One region of the Streptomyces spiramyceticus genome, then DNA from elsewhere that is predicted to be linked to it. Evidence: riboswitches for the same ligand, from Rfam matches in the RefSeq annotation. Region 1 holds a riboswitch; each other region holds the start of a gene.
The links. Region 1 has a riboswitch for cyclic di-AMP ahead of PXH83_RS13460 (M23 family metallopeptidase). Riboswitches for the same ligand answer to the same signal wherever they lie in the genome.
Positions count from the first base shown of each region.

Region 2: linked by a shared signal. The riboswitch ahead of PXH83_RS11155 (transglycosylase family protein) and the one ahead of PXH83_RS13460 (M23 family metallopeptidase) in region 1 are both predicted to bind cyclic di-AMP.
Region 3: linked by a shared signal. The riboswitch ahead of PXH83_RS28325 (LysM peptidoglycan-binding domain-containing M23 family metallopeptidase) and the one ahead of PXH83_RS13460 (M23 family metallopeptidase) in region 1 are both predicted to bind cyclic di-AMP.

Region 1 covers NZ_JARBAX010000001.1:3,008,151-3,017,949, forward strand. Annotated here, with positions in the region: gene PXH83_RS13455 (PrsW family intramembrane metalloprotease) at 1-1,311, shown strand, start outside; gene PXH83_RS13460 (M23 family metallopeptidase) at 1,447-2,553, opposite strand; cyclic di-AMP (ydaO/yuaA leader) riboswitch at 2,565-2,721, opposite strand; gene PXH83_RS13465 (hypothetical protein) at 2,969-3,190, shown strand; gene PXH83_RS13470 (DUF2332 family protein) at 3,148-3,498, shown strand; partial or broken gene PXH83_RS13475 (PP2C family protein-serine/threonine phosphatase) at 3,765-4,922, opposite strand; gene PXH83_RS13480 (MerR family transcriptional regulator) at 5,095-5,841, opposite strand; tRNA gene PXH83_RS13485 (tRNA-Met) at 5,948-6,021, opposite strand; gene PXH83_RS13490 (response regulator transcription factor) at 6,135-6,812, shown strand; gene PXH83_RS13495 (HAMP domain-containing sensor histidine kinase) at 6,893-8,218, shown strand; gene PXH83_RS13500 (hypothetical protein) at 8,304-9,662, shown strand; gene PXH83_RS13505 (DUF5988 family protein) at 9,664-9,799, opposite strand, start outside.
Region 2 covers NZ_JARBAX010000001.1:2,487,764-2,497,562, forward strand. Annotated here, with positions in the region: gene PXH83_RS11130 (NAD(P)/FAD-dependent oxidoreductase) at 1-698, opposite strand, end outside; gene PXH83_RS11135 (Ppx/GppA phosphatase family protein) at 1,045-1,986, opposite strand; gene PXH83_RS11140 (DUF501 domain-containing protein) at 1,983-2,528, opposite strand; gene PXH83_RS11145 (FtsB family cell division protein) at 2,605-3,084, opposite strand; gene eno (phosphopyruvate hydratase) at 3,199-4,485, opposite strand; gene PXH83_RS11155 (transglycosylase family protein) at 4,732-5,394, opposite strand; cyclic di-AMP (ydaO/yuaA leader) riboswitch at 5,398-5,548, opposite strand; gene PXH83_RS11160 (transglycosylase family protein) at 5,877-6,842, opposite strand; gene PXH83_RS11165 (cytochrome P450 family protein) at 6,956-8,209, opposite strand; gene PXH83_RS11170 (nucleoside triphosphate pyrophosphohydrolase) at 8,326-9,315, opposite strand; gene PXH83_RS11175 (SurA N-terminal domain-containing protein) at 9,350-9,799, opposite strand, start outside.
Region 3 covers NZ_JARBAX010000002.1:1,057,987-1,067,785, forward strand. Annotated here, with positions in the region: gene PXH83_RS28300 (aspartate aminotransferase family protein) at 1-921, shown strand, start outside; partial or broken gene PXH83_RS28305 (XRE family transcriptional regulator) at 938-1,050, shown strand; partial or broken gene PXH83_RS28310 (DUF6126 family protein) at 1,059-1,124, shown strand; gene PXH83_RS28315 (tyrosine-protein phosphatase) at 1,172-1,984, opposite strand; gene PXH83_RS28320 (alpha-galactosidase) at 2,154-4,268, shown strand; cyclic di-AMP (ydaO/yuaA leader) riboswitch at 4,589-4,759, shown strand; gene PXH83_RS28325 (LysM peptidoglycan-binding domain-containing M23 family metallopeptidase) at 4,762-5,661, shown strand; gene PXH83_RS28330 (SGNH/GDSL hydrolase family protein) at 5,854-6,645, shown strand; gene PXH83_RS28335 (STM4011 family radical SAM protein) at 6,598-7,488, opposite strand; gene PXH83_RS28340 (STM4012 family radical SAM protein) at 7,496-8,878, opposite strand; gene PXH83_RS28345 (STM4013/SEN3800 family hydrolase) at 8,875-9,687, opposite strand; gene PXH83_RS28350 (STM4014 family protein) at 9,689-9,799, opposite strand, start outside.

The sequences.
Region 1 (9,799 bases):
CCGGACTGTGAGCAGCAGCCGCAGTTCCCCGCCGTACCTCCGCGTGCGCACTGGCGCTACAAGCCGCGCCGCGCATGGTGGCGCAGCAAGGCGGTGCGCGCGGGGGCGGTGATCACGCTGCTCGCGCTCTGCGCGCTGGTGATCCTCGCGATCGTCCGGGACGAGACCGGCACCCACGGCTTCCTTGTCGGCCTCGGTCTGGCGGTGCTGCCGGTGCCGCTGCTGACCGCGGCGTTCCGCTGGCTGGACCGGGTGGAGCCGGGCCCCTGGCGGAATCTGATATTCGCCTTCGCCTGGGGCGCGTTCGCCGCCGCCCTCGTCGCGATCATCGCGAACAGTTTCGCCACCCGCTGGATAGCCACGGCCACCGCCGACCCGACGAGCGCCGACACTCTCGGCGCGACGGTGATAGCGCCGGTCGTCGAGGAGAGCGCGAAGGCGGCGGCCGTGCTGCTGATCTTCGTCTTCCGCAGACGGGAGTTCACCGGGATCGTCGACGGCGTGGTCGTCGCCGGTTTCACCGCGACCGGCTTCGCGTTCACCGAGAACATCCTCTATCTGGGCAACGCCTTCGGTGAGGACCAGGTCGCGGGCGCCTCCGGCCTCGCGTCCGTGACCGCGGCGACCTTTTTCGTACGCATCGTGATGTCGCCGTTCGCGCACCCGCTGTTCACGGTGTGCACGGGCATCGGCTTCGGCATCGCCGCGCTCGCGCCACCGCGCTGGGGGCGGGTGCGCCGTGTCGCGCTGCCGCTGCTCGGCCTGGCGTTCGCGATGGGTGTGCACGCCCTGTGGAACGGCTCGGCGGCCTTCGGTCCGTACAGCTTCTACGCGGTGTACGCCCTCTTCATGGTCCCCGCCTTCGCGCTGCTGACCTGGCTGGTGGTGTGGACGCGCCAGCGCGAGCTGCGCACCATATCCGCCGAGCTGCCCGCGTACGCCGCCGCCGGCTGGCTGGCCGCCACCGAGCCGCTCGCCCTCTCCTCCATGCGGGCCCGCTCGCTGGCGCGCAACGCGGCCGGACGCACGCCCGGCGGCCGGGCAGCGGCTCGTGCGGTGGCCGAGTACGAGGCGTTCGCGACGTCCCTGGCCTTCTTGCGCCACCGGGCACACCGGGGCACCGTGGGTCCGGACTTCGCGGCCCGCGAGCAGGAGCTGCTGCACCATCTGTGGCAGCGCAGGGATGTGGCCGGGCCCGCCCTGGAGTACGCGGCGCGGGCGACGGGCAGAGTGCGCATGCTGCCGCCGTGGCCGCCGCACCCCGCGCCCTACCGGGACTACACGGCGTACAACCCGTACCGCCAGCAGTAGACGCACAGGACGCAAGCAGCAGACGCACAGCAGCAGATGAACAGCACAGACCGGCAGCCTTGGCGTCGGGGGGTGTGCGCCGAGGCTGCCGGGGACTGTGGAAACGGCTATGTGGAAGCGGCTATGTGGAAACGGCTAGACGCTGAGGCCCTTGCCGCGCAGCCAGGCCGCCGGGTCGATGCCGTCGCCACCGGGCGTGTGCACTTCGAGGTGCAGGTGCGCGCCGGTGACATTGCCGGTGGCGCCCACGCGGCCGATGACCTCGCCGGTGGAGACCTTCTGGCCGACGCTGACGCCGATCGAGGACTGGTGGCTGTACGAGACCTCCGTGCCGTCCTCCAGCTCGATCACCGTGTGGTAGCCGTACGAGCCGGACCAGCCGGCCGACTTGACGGTGCCGCCGTGCACGGCCTTGAGCGGCGTGCCCGTCGGGGCGGCGAAGTCGAGGCCCGTGTGGTAGCCGGAGGACCACATCGAACCGGCCTGGCCGAAGGTCGAGCTGATCGTGTACGAGGAGAGCGGCATGGCGTAGCTCGCGGCGAGCTTGGCGAGGCGCTCCTCCTCGGCCTTGGCCGCCGCGGCCTCCTCGGCCTTGCGCTTCTCCTCCGCGGCCTTCGCCTCCGCCTCGCGCTTCTCCTCGGCGGCCTTGTCCTCCGCGGCGCTCTGCTGCTTGGCGGCCTCGGCGGCGGCCTTCTCGGCGGCCTCCCTCTCGGCGGCCTCCTTCGCCTCGGCGTCGGCCGCGTCCTGCTGCTGCTCGGCCTGCTGGAGGATGCGGGCGCGCAGTGCCTCGCCCGCGTCGGTGGTGCCCTGCTGCGCGTCTGCGGTGGTGACGCCGGCGCTGGTGAGCGGGGCCGCGGCCACGACCGCTTCACCCGCGGTGGCCAGGTCGGTGGTGTCCGAGTCGTCGGACATGAGGGAGCCGACGCCGGGAAGGGACTCGGCGTCGGGCAGTGAGTCGGCTATCGCGTCGGGAAGGGAGATCGAAACCCGCGGCTTGTCCTGCGCGGTCGCGATGCCGCCCGCGCCGACAGCGGCGATGACGCCGACGCCGAGAACGGTCGAGCTACGGCCGATTCCGCCGCGCTGCTTGGCGACGCGGTGACGGCCGCGTACGGGCCGGACGGACTCGGCGGTGGGGTTCCACTCTTCCCAGGTCCCCTCCCCGGCGCCGAAAGCATCGGTGTCGTTCGGCACCCCGTAAGGGGGCAGGGTGGCTTCGGGGGCAGGCCTGTTTGACGCCACGGAGGCGTGCTCCTTTCCTTCCTTCTCGCCTACCGGGTTAGCTGACGGGTTCGGAGCAGGAAGGTCTCCTACGAGCCTCTCCGTACGTACGAGACGTACGAAGGCCGGCCCGATTCACCCCAAGGAATGGTTCCCCGGTTCCCTTGCGGAATTCGGCGCGTGCGCACGGTGTCGTCTCTTGCGACGACTGGGACGACCGCGCTGCGTTATCGAACGTTAATAGACAGGGGGGTCCGTTTCCAAGCTGTTCCCGGTGATCGTTAACGGCATTGGCCCGCACCAATCAGGACACAACTGACCACAATCGGGCGAGTTGACCGCCCCTCAGAAAACATCCGCCCCATGACGGTTCGTCAATTGTTATGCGGAGGGGTGTCTTGCGATTACCCAGCGTCGCGAAGCTAGGTTTCGGGACATGGTTGTCAGCAGCACGCAATCCGTGGCCGACCGCTACCGCGAGTTCTCCGTGGAGCAGGCACGAGGGGTATCTCCCGTATACGCCGAACTCACCGCCCGCATCAGCGAGGACCAGGACCTCTGCGCCCGCATCGCCGCCCTGCCCCCCGGCAACATGAGCCCGCGCGCTGCGCCACCCTGCTCCCCGCCCTCGCCACGCTCCCCCAGCCGCTCGCCCTGATCGAGGTCGGCGCTTCGGCCGGCCTGTGCCTGCATCCCGACCGCTACGCCTACCGCTACAACGGCGGCGAGCAACTGGGCAGTTCGCCCGTCACCCTCGACTGCCGCACAGAAGGCCCCGTGCCCCTGCCCGCCGCACTCCCCGAGGTCGCCTGGCGCGCAGGCATCGACCTCAACCCGCTGGACACCACCGACGAGGAGGACGTCCGCTGGCTCCGGTCACTGATCTGGCCGGGCCGCACGGAGCGCCCCCGCCGTCGACGAGCGCGCGGTCGCCTTTACGGCACCGCACGGGCAGAGCGTCTCTGATTGGCTTAGGGATCCCGTGGGTTGCACGGGATCAGAGCACCGGGATGAGACCCAGTGAAGCCAATCGCCTTCGTGCCCTGGTGCCGATGGACGAAGCCGTCGGCCCGCGTGGCACGTCCCTCCGGACGCTGGCCGATCAGGCACACAGGTCCTGACCGGGGAGGGTGCCTGACGTCGCCTGGGCGCCGGGCATGCATGTCACACTCTGCCACGGGATCACTACGGTTGGCTAATCCGACTGGTGGGCCTGCACTGGCTCGGTGGACCCGCTTGATGATGTCCACCGTCCTGCGGCGGTCCTGCTGCCCCTCCGCGGGCCGCCCGACCGCCAGCAGGGCCATGTCGTCCGTGGCCCCGCCCCCCGTGTGCAGCCGTACGTCGTCGATGATCGCGTCGAGCAGGTCGCCGGGGCCCGGGAAAAGGCGCCCGCGCAGCCGGGCGGCCGGATCGTAGAAGACGCCCGCCGCGTTCCTGGCCTCCGAAAGGCCGTCCGTATAGAGCAGCAGCGTGGCCCCGGCGGGGAACGCGTACTCCTGCGCCCGGTCCGGCCAGTCCCCCAGCCCCATGCCCAGCGGCAGCGCGGTCTCGGTGGGCTCGATGGGCTGGAGGCCCCCGTCGGCGTACAGCAGCAGCGGCTCCGGATGGCCTCGGTTGACCAGCCGTACGATGCCCTCGCCGTGCGGGATCTCGGCGAGGACGGCGGTGGTGAACCCCTCGAAGGCATCCAGCCCGTCCCGCCGCGCGCCCTCCCGCTCCAGCGCCCGCTCCAGCCGCCGCGCGACCTCTTCGAGCGAGCCCTCCTGCTCGGCGGCCTCCCGGAACGCCCCGACGACGATCGCCACCGCCTCCACCGCGCCGAGCCCCTTGCCGCGTACGTCGCCCACCACGAGACGCACCCCGCTGGGGGTGTCCTGTACGGCGAAGAGGTCGCCGCCGATGAAGGCGTCCGCCCGCGCGGCCTCGTACCGCGCCGCGACCATGAGCCCGGCGATGCGGTCGGCGGGGATGGGGATCACTGCGCGCTGGGCGGCCTCCGCGATCTCGCGCGCGGACGCGAGCTGCCGGCCGCTGCGGCGTACGACACGGTTGATGACGACCGCCAAGGCGGCCACGGTGATGACGGTGACGAACTCGGTGACGGCCTCGACCTGCGTCGCGGTGCCGTTGTGGAGGTGCAGGGCCGCGACGACAGCGGCCACGACGGCGCCGGTCAGCAACGTGCCGTGGAGGGTGAAGAAGGGTGCGGCGATCAGCGGGGCGGCGGCGAAGAGCGGCGACGCGGTGAAGTTGGGCGGAGTCGCGAGGTCGAAGATGCACCCGCCGACGATCAGCAGCGCGGGCAGTGCCCGGACGAACATCCGTGTCGTGCGCACGACACGGCTGCCGCCTCCGTCTTGGTTCCCCACCTGTGGTCTCCTGCCCAGTCCGCACCCGGGTGCGGACGGTACCGCGCCCCACTCAGGCTGGCCGCAGCCGCGCCGCACGGCCAACCGGTGTCGGCCGATCGGGGGACGCGGGGACAGGGGGACAGGGGGACAGGGGGACAGGGGACGGAGGACGGGGGGACGCGATGGGCCTTGGGGACGCTTCGGGGCGTCAGTCGGTGAGGTGCCGCTCGGCGTACACCTTCATCGCATCCCGGACGAAGACGGCCGTGCCCTCGCCGTGCCGGTCGTACGTCGCGGTGAAGCGGGGGTCGGCGACGTACATCTCGCCGAGCCCGAGGACGTACGACCTGGACGGCGTGACCGTCACCGACAGCCACTCGACCTGCCGCCGCACGATGTCCTGCACCTCGTCACCGGCGACGGCCTTGCCCTCCTTCAGCGCCCGGGCGAAGTCCTCGCCGATCCGGATCTGCTTGTCCTGGAACGCCTTTTTCTCCTCGGCGCTGAGCGACCGCCACCAGCGGTCACCCTTCTCGTACGCGTCACGCCCCCAGCGCTCGGTCACCTCCTGCTCGTACTGCGTGTGATCGAACCCGTCGAATACTTCCTCGGCCATGAGCTCTTCCCCTTCCTCGGTTTTCCGCAGAGTGGTCCGCACGGAGGCGATCTGTCGCCCAATGCGCTCCCGTTCCTGCTCCAGCAGCGCCAGATGCGTGCGCAGGGCGCCGGCTGTATCCCGCTGGCCGTCGAGCACCTCCGCGATGGCGGGCAGCCCGAGCCCCAGCTCACGCAGCAGCAGAATGCGCTGCAGCCGTACGAGCGCCTCCTGGTCGTAATAGCGGTATCCATTGCTCCCGACCCGGCTGGGCGCCAGCAGTCCCAGGTCGCCGTAGTGGCGCAAGGTGCGGCTGGTGGTTCCGGCTTTGCGTGCGATGTCCTGGATCGACCACTCCATGACTCACACGCTAAATCTTGACGTTGCGTAAAGGTCAAGGGAGAAAGCGCGGACACGAAAAAGGCCCGGACTCAAAGAGTCCGGGCCTTGATCACTACTTCTTCAGTAGCGGGGACAGGATTTGAACCTGCGACCTCTGGGTTATGAGCCCAGCGAGCTACCGAGCTGCTCCACCCCGCGTCGGTAAACACAACTCTACGCCATTGGTGGAGCACCGCCGACCACCTGCGGTCCGGGCCCGACACACGGGCGCGTTCAGCCCCCGTTCAGGTGGCCCGGGTCACAATCGCCGCATGCGGGTTCTGGTCGTCGAGGACGAGGAGCGCTTCGCCGAAGGGCTGCGCAACGGCCTGGAGGCGGAGGGCTTCGCCGTCGACGTCGAACTCAACGGTACGGACGGCCTGTGGCGGGCGCGCGAGACCGCGTACGACGCGATCGTCCTCGACATCATGCTGCCGGGCCTGAACGGCTACCGCGTCTGCGCCGCCCTGCGCGCCGAGGGCAACTGGACGCCGATCCTGATGCTCACCGCCAAGGAGGGCGAGTGGGACGAGGTCGAGGGCCTCGACGCCGGCGCCGACGACTACCTGACCAAGCCCTTCTCGTACGCCGTACTGCTCGCCCGGCTGCGTGCGCTCCTGCGCCGCGACCCGCACCAGCGGCCCGCCGTGCTCAGCGCCGGGGGGCTGCGACTGGATCCGGCGGCCAAGGAGGTCTCCCGCGACGGCGTACGGGTCGAGCTGACCGCACGGGAGCTGGCGTTGCTGGAGTTCCTGCTGCGCAGGCGCGGCGAGACGGTGTCCAAGCGGGAGATTCTTGCGCACGTGTGGGACGACGACTTCGAGGGCGACCCGAACATCGTCGAGGTCTACATCCGCCATCTGCGCAACAAGCTCGACCGGCCTTTCGGGCGGGCCGCCATCGAGACGATGCGCGGCAGCGGCTACCGGCTGGCCCCGGACGGCGGCTGACGATGCGGCGGACGATGCGGCGACTGACGATGCGCCGGCGGACGGGCTTTCCGAGGGGGGTCCGGTTCCGGTCGGCCGTCGTGGCCGTTCTCGTCGTCGCCGTGGGGCTGGTCGCGGGAGCCGTGACCCTGGTCGCGCTGCTACGGGCCGAACTGACCGGCGACGTACGGGAGACGGCCCGTACCCGCGCCGAGCAGGTGGCATCCGTGATCGACTCGGGGCGCGGGCTGCCTTCGCTGGCCGTGGCCGAGCCCGAGGAGCAGTTCATCCAGGTCCTGGACTCCGAGGGCACGGTGGTGGCGTCCAGCGGGAATGTGCAGGGTCTGCCCGCGCTGGTGCGCCCGGACGAGGACGGCGAAACGAGGACCACCACGCCGTTGGACGAGGACGAGTTCCTGGTGGTCGCGGCGACCGCCGAGGGGCCGGAACCGCCGGACAGCCGCAGGACGGTGCTGGTCGGGCGAGCCCTGATCGCGGTCGCCGAATCGACGCAGATCGTCACCCGGCTGCTGCTGGTGGGGCTGCCGCTGCTGCTCCTGCTGGCCGCGTGGGCCACCTGGACGGCGGTCGGACGGGCGCTGGCGCCGGTCGAAGCGATGCGCGCCGAGGTCGACGCGATCTCCTCCGCCGAACTGCACCGGCGGGTGCCGCTGCCGCGCGGCCGCGACGAGATCGCACGGCTCGCCGCCACCATGAACAGCATGCTGGCCCGCCTGGAACGCGCCCAGACGGCGCAGCGGCGCTTCATCTCGGACGCCTCGCACGAACTGCGTTCGCCCGTCGCCTCCATCCGCCAGCATGCCGAGGTCGCGCTCGCCCACCCCGGCCGGACGGCCCCCGAGGAGCTGGCGGCAACCGTACTTGCGGAGGATCTACGGATCCAGGGGCTCGTCGACGACCTGCTCCTTCTCGCACGGGCCGACGAGGACGCGCTGCGCCCGCGCCTGCAAACGGTCGACCTCGACGACCTGGTTCTGGACGAGGCGCGGCGGCTGCGCTCGACGGCCACCGGGCTGCGGATCCGGACCGCGGGGGTGTCGGCGGCGAGGCTGGAGGCGGACGCGCAGGGCCTGCGGCGGGTGCTGCGCAATCTCGGCGACAACGCGGCACGCCACGCCCGCTCGCAGGTCGCGTTCGACCTCGCGGAGCGGGAGGACGGCCGGATCGTGCTCGGGGTCGAGGACGACGGCCCCGGAGTGCCGGCCGCCGATCGGGAGCGGGTCTTCGAGCGGTTCGTACGCCTCGACGACGCGCGATCCCGCTCCGGGGGAACCGGCGGCAGCGGGCTCGGGCTGGCGATCGTCGCGGAGCTGGTGGCGGCGTACGGCGGTACGGCCACGGTGTCCGAAAGTGCCCTGGGCGGGGCCCGCTTCGAGGTGTCGCTGCCTGGGCCGGTCGGCAGCTGAAGGCCCGTTCAGCTTCGTTCAGGCTCCTTTCAGCGCCCGGCTGCCACGCTCTCCGTACCGAGTCGGATCGGACGAGGAGGCAGCCATGAGAAACCGAAAGCTGAACCTGGCGGCCGCGGTGGGCGTGGCCCTGACCGCGACGCTCGCGACCGGTGCGTGCGGCGCCGACGCCTCGGAGCCGAAGGCGCGTACGGACTGTGTGCGGGTCGTGGACGAGGACACCGGCGAGCCGACCGACGAATGCCTGCCGCTCGCACCCGAGAAGGACCGGGTGGACACGGCCGAGCCGGTCTTCACGCGTCCGACCTCCATCACCAACCCGCTCCACCCGAGCTCGGAGGTCAAGCAGGTGATCTACGGCGGCCAGGTCGACGACAAGCCGTTCCGGACCGAGTTCACCCTGCTGCCCGACACCAAAACCATCACGATGAACGGCGAAAAGGTGAAGGTGCGCACGCTCCAGTACATGGCGCTGTCCGACGGACGCATCGTGGAGCTCGCGCACGACTGGTTCGCACAGGCCGACGACGGCTCCGTCTGGTACTTCGGCGAAGACGTCTTCAACTACGAGGACGGCGTCGTGGCCGACACCGAAGGCACCTGGCTGGCCGGAAAGACCGGGCCCCCCGCCATGATCATGCCTGCCGACCCGAAGGTCGGAGACGTGTACCGGCCGGAGAACGTCCCGGAGGTCGTCTTCGAGGAGGTCACCGTCAAGGCCGTGAACCAGACGGTCAAGGGTCCGTACGGGCCGGTCAAGGGCGCGATCACAGTGGCCGAGCTGCACATGGACGGCTCCCGTGAGGAGAAGGTCTTCGCACCCGGGTACGGGGAGTTCTCCACCGGTAAGGAGGGCGAGCTGGAGGCCGTCTCACTCGCCGTCCCGACCGATGCGAAGCCCGGCCCTGTGCCGGAGAAGCTGACCGCCCTGTCGACCGCCGTCCGTGACGCGCACAGTGACGGGGCGCCGGACCCGGCAGCGGCCGAGAACGTGCGTGCCGCCTGGGACGCGTACCGGACCTCGGACCGTGTCCCGGACCTGCTCACCCAGCAGATGAACCGCGACCTCGACGCGCTCGCCGAGGCCGTCAAGGCGCGCGACGCGGAGCTCGTGCACGGAGCGGTCCTGCGGGTCGCCCAGAACGACCTCGACCTGCACCTGCACTACGAACCGCTCGCCAAGGTCGAGTCGGACCGCATGGACCTGTGGGCCCGTCAGCTGAAGCTGGACGCGGAGGCCGACGACGCGGGCGCGGTCGCAGGAACTGTCACCAGCCTCGAACTCACCTGGGACCGTGTCCGGCACAACACCGCGCCCGACAAGGCGAAGCAGATCGAGGACCGGCTGCGCGAACTGCGCGGCGCGGCCGACCGCAAGGACACTGCCGCGGCGGCGGAGTCGGCACCCCGGCTCATGGCCGCACTGGCGCAGGCAAAGACCTGAGTCACTCGGCGATCTCTGTCCGTTCCCACCACTCATAGACGGTCAGCCGGCCCTCCGCACTGTCCTGGTGGCGCGGTGGGGAGGTGATCTTGAAGTGCTCGTACCCGCCGCGGTGCGGAATCTTCAGCTCTTTTCCG
Region 2 (9,799 bases), 520 kb from region 1:
CCGCGGCTCTCCAGGTGCTCCTTGCCGTACGCGCCGAGCTTCGGCCCGACCTCGGGAAGGATCTTGTCGGCCACGTCGACGAGCAGGAAACGCATGTCTTCGCGCTTGACGCTCGTGTAGTACTTCGCGGCGTCGCGGGCCATGTCCTCGACCTCGCCGATGGTCTCCGCACCCGCGAAGCCACCGCCGACGAAGACGAAGGTGAGCGCCTTGCGGCGGACGTCCTCGTCGGTCGTGGAGTCTGCCTTGTCCAGCTGCTCAAGGACGTGGTTGCGCAGGCCGATGGCCTCCTCGACGCCCTTCATGCCGATGCCCTGTTCGGCCAGGCCGGGGATCGGGAAGGTGCGGGAGACCGCGCCGAGCGCGATGACCAGGTAGTCGAAGGGCAGCTCGTAGGCCTCGCCGACGAGCGGCGCGACGGTGGCGACCTTGCGGTCCTGATCGATGGTCGTGACCCGACCGGTGAGCACCTCGGCCTTGGGCAGGACGCGTCGCAGCGGTACGACAACGTGCCTCGGCGAGATGCTGCCGGCGGCAGCTTCGGGGAGGAAGGGCTGGTACGTCATGTACGAGCGCGGGTCGACGACCGTGACGGTCGCTTCCGCATAACGCATCTTCTTGAGAATGCGTCGTGCTGCGTACAGGCCTACGTACCCACCGCCTACTACGAGGATCCTGGGACGCTCCGTGGTGCTCATGCCATCGAGTATCCACCCCACCGAAGGGGGTGGCTCGTGAGCCCCTTCACAAGCTCCTTGGGGCACTCTGCTACACTCCGCCGCCCACGTGACACAGGTCATGGCGCGGCGGGGGAACCAGGGTGTAGGGCGGCACGTTGAAAACCCCCCGTGAGCTGGCCCCTCGGCCTATATCCGGGGGTGGACCACCGCCCCGGTCCACCCGGACATGACGCGTCCGGAACGGTCCGAAATGGGACCGCAGGACGCGAGTTGGGCCCCCGACCGCCCCGCAGGGGGCAGATCGGGGGCCCAGAGACCCCAATTCCTTGTGAAGAACTTCACGAAGTTCGTCGGCGGGTGCCTCTCAGGCGATGGACCAGCCGATTCCATCAAGAATGTCGTGCTCGCTGACGACGACCTCCGAGGCCCCGGTCCGCTCCATGATCTCCAGCAGTACGAGCGCTCCCGCCGCGATGACATCCACCCGGCCGGGGTGCATGACGGGGATCGCGGTCCGCTCCGCGTGCGTCGAGATGAGCAGCTCGCCGGTGATCCGCTTGACCGACTCGTACGTGACGCGCGAGTGGTGGATCAGCGCCGAGTCGTACGCGTGGAGCCCCAGCGCGATGGCGCCCACGGTCGTCACCGAACCCGCGAGCCCGACCAGGGTGTGCGCCTCGCGGAGCGGCACCGTCTCCTCCGCGAGGTCGAGGGCGGCGCGGATGTCGGCTCGTATGGCCGTGATCTGGCCGAGGGTGGGCGGGTCGGAGACGACGCCGTCGCGCATGAGGTGGCGCTCGGTCATCCGTACGCAGCCGATGTCGACGGAGCGGGCGGCCCGTACGTGGTCGTCGCCCACGACGAACTCCGTGGAGCCGCCGCCGATGTCGACCACCAGGTAGGGCCTGGGCAGGTCGGCGCGTCCCGCGAGCTCCTTGGTGGCGCCGGTGAAGGAGAACTCGGCCTCCTGGTCACCGGTGATCACCTCGGGCTCGACGCCGAGGATGTCGACGACGCCGCGGACGAATTCCTCGCGGTTCTCGGCGTCGCGCGATGCGGAGGTCGCCACGAAGCGGATCTTCTCGGCGCCGTGCGCCTTGATGACATCGGCGTACTGGCGACAGGCGGCGAAGGTACGCTCCAGCGCCTCCGGGGCGAGGCGGCCGGTGCGGTCGACGTCCTGGCCGAGGCGCACGATCTCCATGCGCCGGTCGAGATCGACGATCTCGCCCGTCCCGGGGTCGGCGTCGGCGACGAGCAGCCGGATGGAGTTCGTACCGCAGTCGATGGCGGCAACACGGGTCACTTGTCTTCCTCCTGGCCGGTCTTGTCGGCGCACGGCGTCACGCACGGGCCCTTCGCCCACCACTCGGGCAGCAGCGCGAGCGCTTCGTCGCCGAACGGGTTCACCCCCGGCCCGGCCGCCAGCGAGTGGCCGACCAGGACGTGCAGGCACTTCACGCGGTCCGGCATGCCGCCCGCGCTCGGGAAGCCCTGGAGCACCTCGATCGCGTCGCGGCGCTGGATGTAGTCCTCGTGGGCCGCGCGGTAGGCGGCGGCCAGCTCCGGGTCGTCGGCGAGCCGGTCCTGCATCTCCTTCATCAGTCCTGAGCCCTCAAGGGTGCCGATGGCGCCGGCCGCGCGGGGGCAGGTGAGGTAGTACAGCGTCGGGAACGGCGTGCCGTCCTCCAGACGCGGGGCCGTCTCGACCACGTCCGGCTGTCCGCACGGGCAGCGGTGCGCGATGGCGCGCAGGCCGCGCGGCGGGCGGCCCAGCTGCAGCTTGAACGCGGCGATGTCCACCTCGGTGGGCTCGGTGCGCGGGGTGGTCGGGGGTGCGGCGTCCATGCGTGCGTTCGTGCCTTCGTGTTGTGTTGGCTTGCTGATTACCACGTGCTGATTACTGCTTGCTGCTTGCTGATCACTACTGCTGGTCCGGGCGGTCGGCGTTGTCGACGCCGTCCCAGAGGTTGGAGTACCAGGGCCGGTCCGCGGCGCCCTGGTCGTCGCGGCGCTTGTCGCGCGCGTCCGGGTCGAAGACCGTGAAGCCCGTCTCGCCGGGGCGTACGAGATGGAGGTGCTCACGGGCCAGGCGCTCGATGTACGCGTCGTCCTTGAGCCGGGCCTTCTCGTCGCGCAGCTGCTCGACCCGGGCGCCGGCTTCCTGCATCTTCCGCTGCTCGTCGGCGATCTCACCGCGCTGCGACACGTACTGCCGCATTGGATAGGCGAGCGCCACGATGAGCGAGCAGAGCACCAGGACGAGCAGCGCCGCCCGGCCGGTGAGCCGGGAGCGGCGGGCCTGACGGCGGGTCTGGGACCGGTAGACGCGGGCGGCGGTCTGCTCACCGAGCAGCCTCAGCCTGGTCGCAGTGGAGAACCGGTCCCGGTTCTTCGCGGCCATGTCTCCCGCCTCCCCTTATACGCGCGTACGTCCCCGCACACGGTACGGGACCGTGGGCGGGGACGTAGGGAGGCTGGGGCCTTCAGCCCTTGCTGTGCTTAACCCTTGCCGCGCTTATCCCTTGAAGCGGGGGAACGCGCTGCGGCCCGCGTACACCGCCGCGTCGTCGAGGATCTCCTCGATGCGCAGCAGCTGGTTGTACTTGGCGACGCGCTCGGAGCGGGCCGGGGCGCCGGTCTTGATCTGGCCGCAGTTGGTGGCGACGGCGAGGTCGGCGATGGTGACGTCCTCGGTCTCACCGGAGCGGTGCGACATCATGCACTTGAAGCCGTTGCGCTGGGCCAGCTCGACGGCGTCCAGGGTCTCGGTCAGCGAACCGATCTGGTTGACCTTGACGAGCAGCGAGTTGGCGGCGCCTTCCTCGATACCGCGGGCCAGGCGCTCCGGGTTGGTGACGAAGAGGTCGTCGCCGACGATCTGGACCTTGGTGCCCAGCTTGTCGGTGAGGACCTTCCAGCCGGCCCAGTCGTCCTCGAAGAGCGGGTCCTCGATGGAGACGAGCGGGTACGCCGCCACGAGCTCCTCGTAGTACTCCGTCATCTCGGCGGCCGAGCGGGACTTGCCCTCGAACTCGTACGCGCCGTCCTTGTAGAACTCGGACGCGGCGACGTCGAGCGCGAGCGCGATCTGCTCGCCCGGGATGTAACCGGCCTGCTGGATGGCCTCGAGGATGAGGTCGAGCGCGGCGCGGTTGGAGTCCAGGTTCGGGGCGAAGCCGCCCTCGTCGCCGAGGCCGGTGGACAGGCCCTTGGTCTTCAGGACGGACTTGAGGGTGTGGTAGACCTCCGTGCCCCAGCGCAGGGCCTCGGAGAACGACTCGGCGCCGATCGGCGCGATCATGAACTCCTGGATGTCGACGTTGGAGTCGGCGTGCGACCCACCGTTGAGGATGTTCATCATCGGAACGGGCAGCAGGTGCGCGTTCGGGCCGCCGAGGTAGCGGAAGAGCGGCAGGTCGGACGCCTCGGAGGCGGCGTGCGCGACGGCAAGCGAGACGCCGAGGATGGCGTTGGCGCCGAGGGAGGCCTTGTTCTCGGTGGCGTCCAGGTCGAACATCGCCTGGTCGATCAGGCGCTGCTCGGTGGCGTCGTAACCGACGAGCTCCGGGCCGATCTGCTCGATGACGGCGAGGACGGCCTTCTCGACACCCTTGCCCTGATAGCGGTCGGGGTCACCGTCGCGAAGCTCAATGGCCTCGAACGCTCCGGTGGAGGCACCGGACGGAACAGCAGCACGACCGGTGCTGCCGTCGTCGAGGCCGACCTCGACCTCGACCGTGGGGTTGCCTCGGGAGTCCAGGATTTCCCGGGCTACGACGACGTCGATGGACGGCACGAGCATCTCCTTCTGGGATGTGACGCTTGGGTGCAGGGTCGCTTTGGCCTTGCGGCAAGAGCCTATCCGGCCCGGGCGCATCGGCCAGCCGATGGCCCGCCCCGTGGGACGAGAAGGCGCCCGAATACCCCCAGGACGGTACGAAACTCCTGGCCGGAAGTCGCGACGTACTGGGCAGTAACGACAAAACCCCGGCCCGGCGCGTACGGGGGAAGACACGCCGGGCCGGGGAGCTTTGTGGGGTCGTCAGGCTCAGCCGAGGTGCAGCTGCTGGCCCGGGAAGATCACGTCGGCGTCGCTGATGATGTCCTTGTTCAGCTCGAAGATCTTCTTCCAGCCGCCCTCGACGTCCTCCGCCTCGGCGATCTTGCCGAGGGTGTCGCCGGACTTCACCTTGTACTCGCCGTCGCCCTTCTTCACCGCCTTGCGGCCCTCGCCGCGGGAGGCCGCCTGGGCGTCGCCGGAGCTGCGCTCGGCCTTGGGCTCGGCCTTCGGCTGGGCCGCCTCGGGCTGGGCCTGCTCGGCGGAGCCACTGTCGTACGCGGCGCCGGACAGGCCCACGCCGCAGTTCGGCCACGCGCCCTTGCCCTGGCCGGCCAGGACCTTCTCGGCTATCTCGATCTGCTGCGCCTTGGAGGCCTGGTCGGCGGTGCCGGCGTACGCGGTGCCGCCGTACGCGGCCCAGGTGGACGCCGAGAACTGCAGGCCACCGTGGTAGCCGTTGCCGGTGTTGATGGACCAGTTGCCGCCGGACTCGCACTGCGCGACCTTGTCCCACTCCCCGGCGCTGGCGGCCGAGGCGGACGTGGCACCCATCAGCGGGGCGGCGACGGCGACACCGGTGATACCGGCGAACGCGGCGAACCGGACGGCCTTGGACGGGCGACGGTGCTTGGCCTTGCTGGAAAACAGCATGCGACATCTCCTCACCGACGCCTACGAGGTGAGCTGTCGGGTTCGGGCCATGTGAGTTGCCCGGCCGCGCGACCTGGTGCGATCTGTCGCGCGGCTTCACCCCAAGCCGGTTCCGGTGCGTCCTTCGACGTTCGCCTTTCGGCGTTCGCCCTTCGACGGCCGGGCCCGGCACTTACCTGGTTCCCCCGCTCCTGCCTACGGCGCTTTACGCGTCAGCTACTCCCCCGACCGACGGCAGGATTCGGCGTGACGGTCGACGGGGCCCGCGGTGGCGAGCGATCCGACCGTAAACACATGACTCCCCGATGTTCAAAGACGCACATCGAGGAGAAATCGCCCCTACTTGCCTTCGCATAACCGGCATTCACGCAGGTCAGAGGCGAAACGGGTGGAGCGTCCGGACCGACCGCGCCAGTTGAGGCAAAGAGACCCTTGTCTCACTGGCTCCAATTCGGACATAGCAGCCCGAACTGCCCCTGTTTTCAGCTCAGATCAAGGCGCTGGCCAGGAAGGATGAGGTCCGCGTCGGACCCGATGGCCTTCTCGTTGGCCTCGTAGAGCGCGGGCCAGCCGCCGGGGACGTCGTGCGCGTCGGCGATGGCCCAGAGGTTGTCACCGGTTCGCACGGTGTACTCACCGCCATCCGCATTGCGTGCCTTGTCCGCACTGCCCGCGTTCGCCGCATCGCGTGACGATCCGTCACCTCGGGAGGCGTGGCGGCCCGATTCATGCTTGTTGCCCGAATCGCCTGCTGCGGCGTCGGTGCGGTTCTCCTCGCGGGCTTCCTCGCCGCGGTGCTTGCCCGAGGGGGCGCTCTTCTCGGGGGCGGGCGGAGTGGTCTCGTCCGCGGGGGTGGCGTCGGGGGCCTTGGCGGGCTCGGAGGCGTCCGACCCGGCAGGCTCCTCACTCACGTCGGCCTTGTCGGCCTCGTCGGCCTTCTTTGTCCTGTCGGCCTCGGAGTCGGAGCCCACGATGTCCTCAAGGGGCTCGGACCGTTCCGAAGTGTCCGGGCTATCCGGAGCCTCCGACGGCGTCGGCTCGGCGGGCGTGCCGACGCCCGGCGGGGTGTCGTCACCCTCCACCAGGCCGGAGATCGTCGCGCAGCTGGGCCACGCCTTCGGCCCCTGGTCGGCCAGGACCTTCTCCGCTATCTGGATCTGCTGGGAGCGGCTGGCGAGGTCGGCGCGCGGCGCGTACGCCGTACCGCCGTTGCTCTCCCAGGCCTCCTGCGAGAACTGCAGTCCGCCGTAGTAGCCGTTGCCGAGGTCGGCACTCCACATGCCTCCGCTCTCGCACTCGGCGACCCGGTCCCAGGTCGTGGCCTCGGCAGCGTTCGCGCCGGTCGCGCCGAGGAGCGGGATGGCGATGGCCGATCCGGCGACGCCTGCCGCGACGACGAGAGCTGGGGCCTGACGCGGGCGTCGGTGTCGACCGTTCCCGGAGCGCATGCGGTTGCCTTTCGAGTGACGGCTGAGGTTGACGGTGAACGTAGCCGTACTCGAACGCTTGTCACAAGTCGATGCAGCAGAGATCACGTGAAGGTCTCATACTTGACGTACCGTCAAATTTTTCCGGCGTCGAACTCCACAGGAAGCGTGCGCAGTCCGCGCATAATGAGGCCCCCACGCCACCGCAAATCGTCATGTTCCACCGCAAGTCGCAGATCGGGAAGGCGTCGAAGCAGCGTCGCGATCGCCGCCTGCCCTTCCAGCCGGGCCAACGGTGCACCGAGGCAGTAATGGATGCCGTGCCCGTACCCCAGGTGCGGGTTGTCGCGGCGCGAGAGGTCGAGCATGTCCGGATCGCGGAAGCGCTCGGGGTCCCGGTCGGCGGCGGCGAGCACGACGAGTACGGGGTCGCCGGCCGCGATGTCCTGGCCGCCGAGGGTCAACGGCTCGGTGGCGTACCGCCATGTCGCGAGCTCCACCGGCCCGTCGTAGCGCAGGAGTTCCTCGACTCCGGTGGCGAGCAGCTGCGTATCCCCCTCGGCGAGTGCGCGCTGGAGCCGCTCGCGCTGCTCCGGGTTGCGCAGGAGCGCGTACACACCATTTCCGATCAGATTGACCGTCGTCTCGAAGCCGGCGAAGAGCAGGATGAAGGCCATCGCGGCGGCTTCGTTCTCGGTGAGGTGCTCGCCGTGGTCGCTGGCGCGGATGAGGCCCGAGATGAGGTCGTCGCCCGGTTCTTCCCTTTTGCGGTGGATGAGTTCGGCGAGGTAGTTGCGCATCTTTTTCACCGAACGGGCAACGCCACCGCGCGGACCGCCTCCATGCCGAATCATCATCCCGGCCCAGTCGCGGAAGTCGTCCTGGTCCTCGCGCGGTACGCCGAGAAGGTCGCAAATGGCATAGATGGGGAGCGGGAAGGCGAACTCGTGGATGAGGTCGGCGCTCCCCTTCTGCGCGAAGCCGTCGATCAGCTGGTCTGTCAGCTCTTGCACGCGCGGTGCGAACTCGGCGACCGTGCGTGGCGTGAAGGCCTTCGACACCAGCCGCCGCAGCCGGGTGTGGTCGGGCGGGTCGATGTTCAGCAGATGCGTCATGAGCTCGGCCTTGCGCTCACCCGGAATGCCGGTCCTGCGCTTGGCGTGCGCGGACCCGGCGTGGTGCGCCGGATCCTTGGAAAGCCGCTGGTCGGCCAGCGCCTGCCGGGCATCCCCGTACCGCGTCACCAGCCATGCGTCGACCCCGCTGGGCAGTGTGGTCCGGTGCACGGGCGAGTGCTCGCGCAGCCAGGCGTACGCGGGGTAGGGGTCGGTGGCGAACTCCCAGGTGAAGAGCGCGGGAGTGGGGCCGGAGGCGTGCTGGTCGGGCATGCGTCGACACTAGCTGCGGGCGGTGCCGGGTGCGCTGGGCCGTCCCCTGCGCTCCCGTTCCAGCTGTGACATTTTGCGGCTGCCGCCGCGTGAGGGGCTCCGCGCCGGACCCGCGCCTACCGCCGCCCCGCCGCCTCCGTTGCGCGGATCGCGTCGCGGTATGTCCTGCCCGCTGCTCGCAGTGCCGCCTCCGGGTCTACACCGGCCGCCTCTGCCCGTACCGCCAGGGCCAGCAGTTCGTAGCCGATGCCTTCGCCCGTCGGGAGTGGGACTTCCAGGCCTGCCGTTCGTACGCGGGAGGCCAGTTTTGCCGCCAGGGCCAGGCCCGGCTGGCCCAGGGGGACGCCGTCGGTCAGTGAGTCGCGCTGCTTTTCGGCCGCCTTCGTGCGGAGCCAGTGCTCCTTGACCTCCTCTGGCGTCTCGGCCTTCTCGTCGCCGAAGACGTGCGGGTGGCGGTGGATCAGCTTCTCGACGATCGTGCCTGCGACGTCGTCGATCGAGAACGGCTCGTCCTCGTCCTCCTGCGCGATGCGCGCGTGGAAGACGACTTGGAGGAGTACGTCGCCGAGCTCCTCGCGGAGTTCGTCGCGGTCGCCGTCCTCGATGGCCTCGACGAGTTCGTACGCCTCCTCGATGCCGTACTTCGCGAGGCCCTTGTGGGTCTGCTGCGACGACCACGGGCATTCGAGGCGGATGCGGTCCATGACCTGGATCAGGTCGAGCAGGCGCGCGCCCGGCAGGTCGTACGAGCCGGGGAGCAGCTCCAGGTCGGGCATCTGGACGCGACCGGACCCGGCCAGCCTGGCGAGGCCGTCGGTCAGGGCCTTGTCGCCCTCGCCCGAGGGGATGACGACGACGGTGCGGTCGCCCTCGCACGCGTCGAGCAGCTCCTGCGCGGTCGGGGCCGCGTGCTCGACGGTGATGCCCGCCTCGCGCAGGTACGGCAGCTGCGGGTGGCCCGCGTCGGCGCACAGCACCTGGTCGGCGGCCCGCAGCGTCTGCCAGGCGGGCCAGGACAGCAGGCCGGGCGCGACGCGGTGGCTGGCGGTGAGGAGGACGATGCGGCCGGGGTCGGCGGGTGCGGGTGCGGAGGCTTCGCTGGTCACCTCTCGAACGTACCTCGCCCCTGTGACAACGCCGCTACACGCCCTCGGGGGCGGCCGCCTCCTTGGTGACCTGCGTGATCCACGGGGCCTTGTAGTCGCCGAGCTGCATCTTCTCGTCGTCCCAGGTGCCGTAGCGCGGGTTCACGTCGATGCGCAGTGCCTTCGACGCCGCGATGAACGCCTCGTTCACCTTCTTCTGGCCGGCGGGGGTGTTCGTCGCGCCGATCGCCGCCGCGAGCTTGCCGACCAGGACGTCCCTGCGGATGGCGTTGTCGATCTGGTCCGGGGCGACGCCGCGCTGCTGGAGATACATCGCGGCGAGCTGCTCCTCGCCGCCCGCCTGCCGCACCGCGTCCGCCTTCGCGGTCTGGATCTCCTTGCGGCTCACGCTCACACCGGCATCGTCGGCGGCCCGCTGCACGATCCGGTCGACGATCAGGTCGTAGAGCTTGGCGCGGCCGAGCTGCCCGGTCGAGCCGACCAG
Region 3 (9,799 bases), on a different contig from region 1:
ACCGCCGGCTCGCTGTCGGTCAACGGAGAGAACGGCTTCCGCGACGGCTTCGCGCCGCTGCTGCCCGACACCCCGATCGCACTCGGCGACCTGGACGCCCTGGAGCGGGAGCTGAAACGGGGCGACGTGGCCGGCTTCGTCGTCGAACCCATCCAGGGCAAGGGCGTGCACGAATCCCCGCCCGGCTTCCTGCGCGCCGCCCAGGACCTCCTCCACCGCCACAAGGCGCTGCTGATCGCCGACGAGGTCCAGACCGGCCTGGGCAGGACCGGTGACTTCTACGCGTACCAGCACGAGGAGGGTGTCGAGCCGGATCTGCTGTGCGTCGCCAAGGCGCTGTCCGGCGGATACGTGCCGGTGGGCGCGACCCTGGGCAAGGACTGGATCTTCAAGAAGGTGTACTCGTCGATGGACCGCGTGCTGGTCCACTCGGCCAGCTTCGGCTCCAATGCCCAGGCCATGGCGGCAGGCCTCGCCGTCCTCTCGGTGATGGAGGACGAGGAGATCGTCGCGAACGCCCGGCTCACCGGCGATCTGCTGCGTGAGCGGCTCACGGCACTCATGGGCCGCTACGAGCTGCTGCACGATGTACGAGGGCGTGGCCTCATGATCGGCATCGAGTTCGGCCGGCCCGGCTCGCTGAAGCTGCGCAGCCGCTGGACCATGCTCCAGGCCGCCCGCAAGGGTCTCTTCGCGCAGATGATCGTCGTACCGCTGCTCCGCAAGCACCGCATCCTCACCCAGGTTTCCGGCGACCACCTGGAGGTGATCAAGCTGATTCCGCCGCTGACGGTGGGGGTGAAGGAGGTGGACCGCTTCATCGAGGCGTTCACTGCCGTGATGGACGAGGCGCACAGCGGCGGCGGTCTGATGTGGGACTTCGGCAAGACACTGATGAAGCAGGCGGTCGGCAACCGATAAGGGGCCTGCCCAGACCGAGGCGCGGGAGGCCGGCGGCTGGACGTACCACCGGGCCGGCGGGCGGGCCGCGCCATGCAGGCCCTGCGGGTGCGTGTGCCGTACGGCGCGCAGGGCGACCTGGTGCGGGTCCGGTCTACGTCGTCGCCGGGCACCTCTTCGCGGCCTTCGTCTACCTGCTCTTCACGCTCGGCGCCGAGCGCTGACCCCGTCTTTTCGCCTGCTCAGCTCGCGTCTCGGCTCAGTCGGCGTCTCAGCTCTCGTCGAGCAGGCGCAGCCGCAGCCGCTCACGCGTCTCGGCCGTGATCTTCAGGCCCTCGGCGAGGTAGCGGTCGGTGCTGCCCCAGGTCTCGTCGATGGTCTCGAAGGCGGCGGCCAGGTACTCGGCGCGCGCCTCGAAGAGCGGGCTGAGCAGTGCCATGACCTCGGGTGACATCCCGACGGGGGAGTTGTCGCTGCGGCGCACCTTGTAGCGGCGGTGCGGGTCGTTCGACTTGAGGTAGTCCGCCTCGATCGCCTCGCGATCCACACCGACAGCCAGCAGCGTCACCGCGATCGAAAGCCCCGCCCGGTCCTTGCCCGCCGCGCAGTGCATCAGTGCGGGGACGCTGTCCTCGGCGAGTGCGTGCAGTACTCGGCTGTGCTCCTCCGTACGCTCCTTCATGATCAAGCGGTACGTCGCGGACATCCGGTCCGCGGCCTTGCCGTCGGAGAGGATCGACCGCAGCTCGTCGAGGTCGCCGTCGCGGACCATCTTCCAGAATTCGGCGCCGTCGGCCGGGTCGGTCAGCGGCAGATTGACATTGCGCACGCCGGGCAGCTCGACGTCCGGGCCCTCCAGCTTCTGGTCCGCCGCATTGCGGAAGTCGAAGATCGTGTGGAGGCCGAGCGAGCCCAGGAAAGCCGCGTCGGAGTCGGTCGCGTGCGCCAGGTGACCGCTGCGGAAGAGCACCCCGTACCGCACCCGACGCCCGTCCACGGTCGGCAGTCCGCCCACGTCACGGAAGTTGCGCACTCCCGAAAGCTCGGGCTCTGTCGACGGGACCTGCGGCAGCTGCTGTGTCACGGTGGCTCCTGAAGGGTCTGCCGTCGGCGTTGCTCGCCGACTTCGGCGCCTTTTGACGATACGACATTGGTTCGTGAGGCAACCATCTCGGCTGTCCCTGCACAGGCGTTGCCCCAGGGACGTCGGGCGAACCAAAATGTTTGGACCTGTTCGGATCTGGGGGGCTTGGATGATCGAGACTGGTGGCAGCGGTCGTACCTGGCTGCTCTCGGGGGCGGCAGGCAGCTACGCGCTGCATCTCACCGACCGCGACGAGCTCGTGCACCTGCACTGGGGGCCGCGGATCTCCCTCGCCGACGCGGAATCCCTCGCAGCCGAACCCCCGCCTCCTTACTGGCCGTTCGAGTCGCAGCTCGACGGGCGCGAGGAGTATCCGGTCGAGGGCGGGCCCCGTTTCGTACGCCCCGCCCTGTCCGTACGTACGCCCGCGGTACGCGGCACCGAGTGGCGCCGCACCGACTCCACCGTGGCGGGCGACGAGCTGCGGCTGTCCTTCGCCGACCCCGTGCACCACCTGGGCCTCACTCTTCATTACCGGATGCGCGAGGACTCCGACGTCGTCGAGCGGTGGGCCACCGTCACGCACGAGGGCCCGGCGGACGCCCCCGACCTGGAGCTGCTGCGGGCCGACGCCGCGGCCTGGACGCTGCCTCTGCGCGAGCGGTGGCGGCTGAGCCAGCTGCACGGGCGGTGGGCGGCCGAGTCCCGGCTCGTACGGTCCGAGCTCACCCCCGGCGAGAAGGTCCTGGGCAGCCGGCGCGGCCACACGGGGCACCAGCACCTGCCGTGGGTGGCGCTCGACGCGCAGGGGGCCACGGAGGAGAGCGGTGAGGTGTACGGGTGCTCGCTCGGCTGGTCCGGGTCGTGGCGCATCGCCGTACAGCAGCTTCCCGACGGCACCGTGCAGATCACCGGCGGGGCCGGTCACGACGATTCGGGTCTCCTGCGGCTGGCGCCCGGCGGAACGTACACCACACCCGTCTTCGCCGGGCTGTGGAGCGAGGGCGGGTTCGGCGGGGCGAGCCGGGCCTGGCACGCGTGGCAGCTCGCGCACGTCGTCCCGGACGCGGACCGGCTGCGGCCCGTCCTCTACAACTCCTGGGAAGCGACGGGCTTCGACATCTCCGAGCAGCAGCAGCGCACCCTCGCGCGACGGGCCGCGGACATCGGCGTCGAGCTGTTCGTGGTGGACGACGCGTGGTTCGGCGCGCGGGTCAGCGACCGGGCCGGGCTCGGCGACTGGACGCCGAACCGCGACCGATTCCCCGGCGGGCTGGGGCCGCTGGCCGACGAAGTGCACGGTCTCGGTATGCAGTTCGGGATCTGGGTCGAGCCCGAGATGGTCAATGCCGACAGCGATCTGTACCGGGCGCACCCCGACTGGGTGCAGCACCACCCGGGGCGCACCCGCACGGAGTTCCGTAACCAGCTCGTTCTCAATCTCGCCCGTGACGACGTCCAGGCGTACCTCTGGGACCAGCTCGACGGTCTCCTGTCGGCCGCGCCGGTCGACTATGTGAAGTGGGACTTCAACCGCTGTTTCACCGACGCGGGCTGGCCGGGCGAACCGTATCCGCAGAAGCTGTGGACCGCGCACGTGCACGCCCTGTACGGGCTGCTCGACCGGCTGCGGGCCGCGCACCCCACCATCGCCTTCGAGTCCTGCTCGGGCGGCGGCGGGCGGATCGACCTCGGGATTCTCTCCCGTACCGACCAGGTGTGGACCTCCGACAACACCGACCCGCTGGACCGGCTCGCCATCCAGCACGGCTTCAGCCAGCTGCACCCGGCGCGCGCGATGGCCGCATGGGTCACCGACAGCCCGAACACCCAGCTCAATGGGCGGGTCAGCTCGCTGCGCTTCCGCTTCGTGAGCGCGATGGCGGGCGTGCTCGGCATCGGCGGCGATCTGACCGAGTGGGGTGAGTGCGAGATCGCCGAGGCGCGCGAGTGGGTGGATCTCTACAAGGAGATCAGGCCGGTCGTGCAGCACGGCGAGATGCACCGGCTCCGTCCGCCGGACGGCGGCCTGAGCGCCGTCCAGTACACGCACGGGGACGACATCGTCGTCTTCGCCTGGCTCCAGGCCCAGCATTACGGCGAGCAGCAGCCGCCGCTGCGGCTGCGCGGGCTCGACCCGGCGGCGGCATACGCATGCCTGGACACGTCGGCCGTGCACCGCGGGGCCGTACTGCTCCACCGGGGTCTGCGCACGGCGCTGCGCGGTGATCTGGATGCTGCGGTCTTTCGGTTGCGGCGGGTGCGCGAATCGGGAGATACGTAGCAGTTCGGGATGTTGTTCTGCAGTTCGAACTAATTCGGGCAATTAGGCATAACTCCCCTTGCTGGTAAAGGGAATGGCGGGTCCGCTGGTGAGCAGGATCATATTTGTGACGGTGCGTGGCGAGGCGCCGAACGGAAATGCCTGGTCCTGGGCGGGGGTCCGAGATCCGTAATCCACAGAGTGTGACGGGAATTTCATGGTGAATTCCCGCAGGGCAATGCCTGAGTGAATGGAGTGGCTTGTCCGCGGGCGTCCTGTCGGCTTACGGTCACCGTCAATCCGGGTGGACCGCCTAATCCTGCCACCGCCCGGCAACCGCACTCACTCACTCACTCAAGCGTGGCAGGAGCGGGGGACCCAGGTAAGTACGCCGTTCATCCGGATCTGCACGCCGGTCCGGACCGGCTCGGGGTGAAGTCGCGCGAGAGCGCGGCCGGGCATCTCCAGCCCGAACCCGACAGCTCACCTCGTAGGCGACGGAGAGGAATTCGCCATGCCTGCAAAGGGTAAGCACCGCCGCCCGAGGTCGAACTCGATCACTCGCGGTTTTGTCGCCGCGGGCACGGGCGGAGCCGCACTCGCACTCCCGCTCATTGCCGCCACCGGCGCGAATGCCGCGGAGAAGGCCGCCCCGGCCGCCGCCTCCTCGCCCGTGACGCAGAAGGCTGCGGAGAAGGTCACCAAGAAGGCCGCGCAGGCAGCTGCGAAGAAGACCGGCACGAAGACCTACTCCGTCGTCTCCGGCGACTATCTGTCGAAGATCGCCGACCGGGAGAACGTGCGCGGCGGCTGGCAGAAGCTGTACGCCGACAACCGTGAGGTCGTCGGCGGCAACCCCTCGTTCATCCTTCCGGGCATGAAGCTCACCATCGGCGCCAAGGCGCCGGCCGAGGCCCCCGCCGCCCCCCAGGCCAAGGCCGAGGTCAAGCCCGAGGCCAAGCCGCAGGCCAAGGCGGCGGCCAAGCCCGAGACCAGCACCGTCACCGGCTCCGGCTTCTCCGCCCCGGTCCCCGCGGGCGTCACCACGCCGTACCGCGCCGCCGGTGGCAGCTGGTCCAGCGGCTACCACACGGGCGTCGACTTCGCCGCGTCGAGCGGCACGCCGGTCAAGGCCGTCAGCTCCGGCACCGTCGTCTCCGCCGGATGGGGCGGTGCGTACGGCAACGAGGTCGTCATCAAGCACGACGACGGCCGGTACTCGCAGTACGCCCACCTGTCCTCGCTGGCCGTCTCGTCCGGCCAGCGCGTCGGCGGCGGCATCCAGATCGGTCTCTCCGGCAGCACGGGCAACTCCACCGGCCCGCACCTGCACTTCGAGATCCGGACCGGCCCGGGCTACGGCTCGGACGTCGACCCGCTGGCCTACCTGCGCGGCAACGGCGTCTCCATCTGACGCACCCCGCCACTGCGGAATCCTCTCCGTACGCCCCTTTCCCTCCGCCGCAATTGGCGGAAGGAAAGGGGCGTACGTGCGTTTTCGGCGTATTCCGGATTGGGCGAATCTTGACCGGTGTCTTATCTCACGCCGCGTCAACCCCTCCCTACGGTGGCGTAGGTCACTTGCGCCAGTGAAGGATGTATCGACGTGGCAGACGATTCGAGATCATTCAGTGCAGGCACCATCGGGTCGTACGCGGCGATCGGCGACAGCTTCACCGAAGGAGTCGGCGACCCCGGACCCGACGGTGCGTTCATCGGCTGGGCCGACAGGCTGGCCGTACTCCTCGACGACCGCGTCCCCGAGCACACGTTCCGCTATGCCAACCTCGCCGTGCGCGGCCGCCTCCTCGACCAGATCGTGGAGGAACAGGTCCCGCGCGCCCGGGAACTGGCCCCCGATCTGGTGAGTTTCTGCGCGGGAGGCAACGACATCCTCCGGCCCGGCAGCGACCCCGACGACGTCGCCGAGCGCTTCGAGCGGGCCGTGGCCGACCTCACCAACGCCGTGGGCACCGTCATGGTGACCACCGGCTTCGACACGCGGGGCGTGCCCGTCCTGCGCCATCTGCGGGGCAAGATCGCGACGTACACGGCGCACGTACGGGCCGTCGCCGACCGCTACGACTGCCCGGTGCTCGACCTGTGGTCGCTCAAGTCCGTTCAGGACAGGCGCGCTTGGGACGGGGACCGGCTGCACCTCTCGCCCGAGGGGCACACACGCGTCGCGCTGCGCGCGGCACAGGTGCTCGGGCTCGACGTGCCGGCCGACCCGGACCAGGCATGGCCGCCGCAGGCACCGCGCGGCACGCTGGAGGCGCGCAAGGACAACATCCAGTGGGCGCGCGAGCACCTGGTGCCGTGGATCGGGCGGCGGCTGCGCGGCGAGTCGTCAGGCGATCACGTCGAGGCGAAGAGGCCCGACCTGCTGCCGCTCTGAATGCCCGACGGGTATGCGTTCGAGGACGCCGCCCGCGAAGGCGTCGTACAACGGCAGCGTCTCCAGGTGGACATAGCCGATGTGACAGTCGCAGACGGCGAGGGGGCATGCGCGCGGGCCCAGCGCCTGCCGGTACGAGCCGTCGTAGAGATTGCCGAGCTCTGAGCGGACGAAGTGGCAGCGGCGCACCGTGCCGTCGCCGTCCACCGAGATCACCGACTCGCCCGTACGGCAGGGCAGTCCGGCCGAGCGGTGCGGGTGGCGGCTGTACGGGAAGAGGGGGTCCAGGGCGGTCCAGCGGCCGGCTTCCTCGTCCGTATAGGTGCGGCCCTCGGCCGCGTTGACCCAGAGATACACCTCGTCGGGGAGGGCGGCGCGCAGCCGTCGCGCCTCGTCGAGGTGCTCGGGGAAGCCGACGACACCGACGCTGAAGCGCGCGCCCATCGCCGTCAGCTCGCGGCACTTGGCGAGGAAGCGGTCGTACGGGGTCTGGCCCGGATGGTAGGTGCACCACAGCGCGAGCGTGTCGAGGTCGGCCTGTGCGAGCCAGTCGGTGCGGCAGCTGAGGTTCGTCTGGATGGCGACGCGCGCGATGTGCGGCAGCCGGGACAGCTCGGTGAGCGCCTGGCGGTACCAGGAGCGGACCAGGCCCTCGCCCCAGGGGGTGAAGAGCACTGAGAGGCGGTCGCCGGTCTGCGCGGCGGCCCAGGCGGTGAAACGCTCCAGCGCGGCGCGGTCGGCGCGCAACTGCCCTGGGCTGTCGCGGCGCTTGGCGAAGGGGCAGTACGGACAGTCGTAGTCGCAGGAGGCGAGCGGGCCGCGGTAGAGAATTGTCAGGTCCATGGCGGGCTCATTTCAGTTCGTACGCGGCCATGGCGGCCCGTACGGAGTGGGAGAAGAGCTCGGGGCCGAGCGCGTCGGAATGCGCGAGGCCCTCGGGGGACAGGCGAAGCAGGCCGGGGTCTGCCGTGTCGTCGAGCCAGCCGCGCGCCGCGAAGCGGTCGAGCTCGGCGGGGAAGTCGTCGGCAGGCGCGGCGCCGAACCGGTCGGCGTACTCGGCCAGGGGCATTCCGTCTGCCTGCAGGAGCGACTGGAGCAGGTGGCGGCGGCGTGCCTCGTCGCCGTCGACGTACCGGCCGACCTCGGCACGGGAGAAGTCCTCGGTGGTGGTGTAGTCGTCGATGATCGACCGTATTTCGCGCATGTCGACGGCGTAGTCGAAGGAGTAGTGGAGCGCGGAGGTGTACGACCGGGCTCCGCAGCCGAGGCCGATCATGCCGTCGGTCTGGCAGGCGTAGTCGTCGGCCGACTGCTTCGGCGCGTCCTTGCGGCGGAACATCCGCATCGACACCTGCTCGTAGCCGTGCTCGACGAGGTGGTCCCGGCCCTCGCGGTAGAGCCGCAGCCGCTGGGCGTCCCAGGTGGCGTCGGCTTCGGCTTCGCTGCCGCTTCGTCCGAGGCCGGTCAGCGGGCGTACGTACAAGGGGTAGAGGTAGAGCTCCTCGGGCCGCCAGGCGAGCGCGGCGTCGAGCGACACGCGCCAAGTGTCCGAGGTCTGGCCCTCTATGCCGTAGATCAGGTCGATGTTGAGGACGGGGATACGGGCGTCGCGGATGCGGCCGAGGGCCGCCTCGACGTCGGCGCGGCGCTGCGGGCGCACGGCCGCGCGGGCCTCTGCGTCGACGAAGCTCTGGATTCCGAGGCTGAGGCGCGTCGTACCGCGGTCGGCGAGCACGGCGAGCCGGTCGGCCGTCGCGGTCGCGGGGGACGCCTCGACGGAGAGCGGTACGGCACGCAGGTCCGCGCCCATCCGCTTCTCGGCGATGTCGCAGAGCCGCTCCAGCTCGCAGGCGGTGAGGAAGGTGGGGGTGCCGCCGCCGAACGCAGCGGCGGCGAAGCGGGTCCCGCCGCCGTCTCGGGCCCTGTCTCCGGCCTCGTCTCCCTCCTTGTCTCGGGTCTCGTCGAGGGCGTCGCGTACGGCGGTGGCCTGGCGGTCGAGCGCGTCGAGATACCGGCCGGTCAGCTCGTCGGGGGCGCCGATCCGGGTGAAGAGGTTGCAGAAGCCGCAGCGGACCTCGCAGAACGGTATGTGGAGGTAGAGGGAGAGGGCGTTCTTGGGCTCGCCCGCCCACAGATCGCGCAGCGCGGGACGGTTCTTCAGCTCGCGGTACGCCGTTTTGTGCGGGTAGGCGTAGACGTAACTCTGGTACGGGCGGGGCGTCGTGGTGCTCATCGGGTGGCCCCCTGATCGAGAGTGAAGTGGGCGTAGGGGACGGTCCAGACGGCCTCGTGACCGAGGCGGTGGCCGGTGTATCCGTCGTCGCCGTACGCCGTGCCGTGGTCGGAGCAGACGATCGCAAAGCAGGGGCGGCGGCTGCTCGCGGCGGCGAAGAGCCTGCCGATGTGCCGGTCGACGTACTCCAGGGCGGCGGCATGGGTCGCGCGGGTGTCGCCGGCCTCGCGGGTGGCGCCGGGCAGGTGGAACCAGTTGGGCTGGTGCAGTGCGGAGACATTGACGAACAGGAACAGCCGCTGCTCGGCGGGCAGTCCGGCGACGACCTTCTCGGCCCGGGCCACCTGCTCCTCGAAGGAGACGGGGGACGCCACACCGAACTCCGGCTCCCAATGGCTCTCCTGGAACATCCCGGGCAGCACCGAGCCCAGCGGGCCCTGCCGGTTGAAGAAGCCGACGCCGCCGATGCACACCGTGCGGTAGCCGGCGTCCGCGAGGCCGGAGACCAGGTCGGGGGTGTCGAAGACGAAGGTGCGCTCGGCGGTGGTCTCGCTGCCCGCGAAGCGCGCCGCGAAGAGCCGCGGGTGGGGGCCCTGCGCGGCGGGCGTGGGCAGGAAACCCGCGAAGATCGCCTGGTGCGAGGCGTAGGTGAAACTGCCGGGCGCGTGCCGCTTCTCCCAGACGCCGCCGGGCAGATGGGCGACCAGGTTCGGGATGCGTCCGGCGGCAGCCAGTTCGGCGGCGACGTCGTGGCGCAGAGTGTCGAGGGTGACGAGCAGCAGATCGTGGCTGCCCACGATCTTGTTCATGTCAGGTGATTGCATGGTGGTTCCTTGCTGTGTGCTGTACGGCGCGCTGTAGCTGTACGGCGGCGACCTGCGCCGCGTAGGTGTCCAGGCCCTCGGCGCCGCTCCCGGGCAG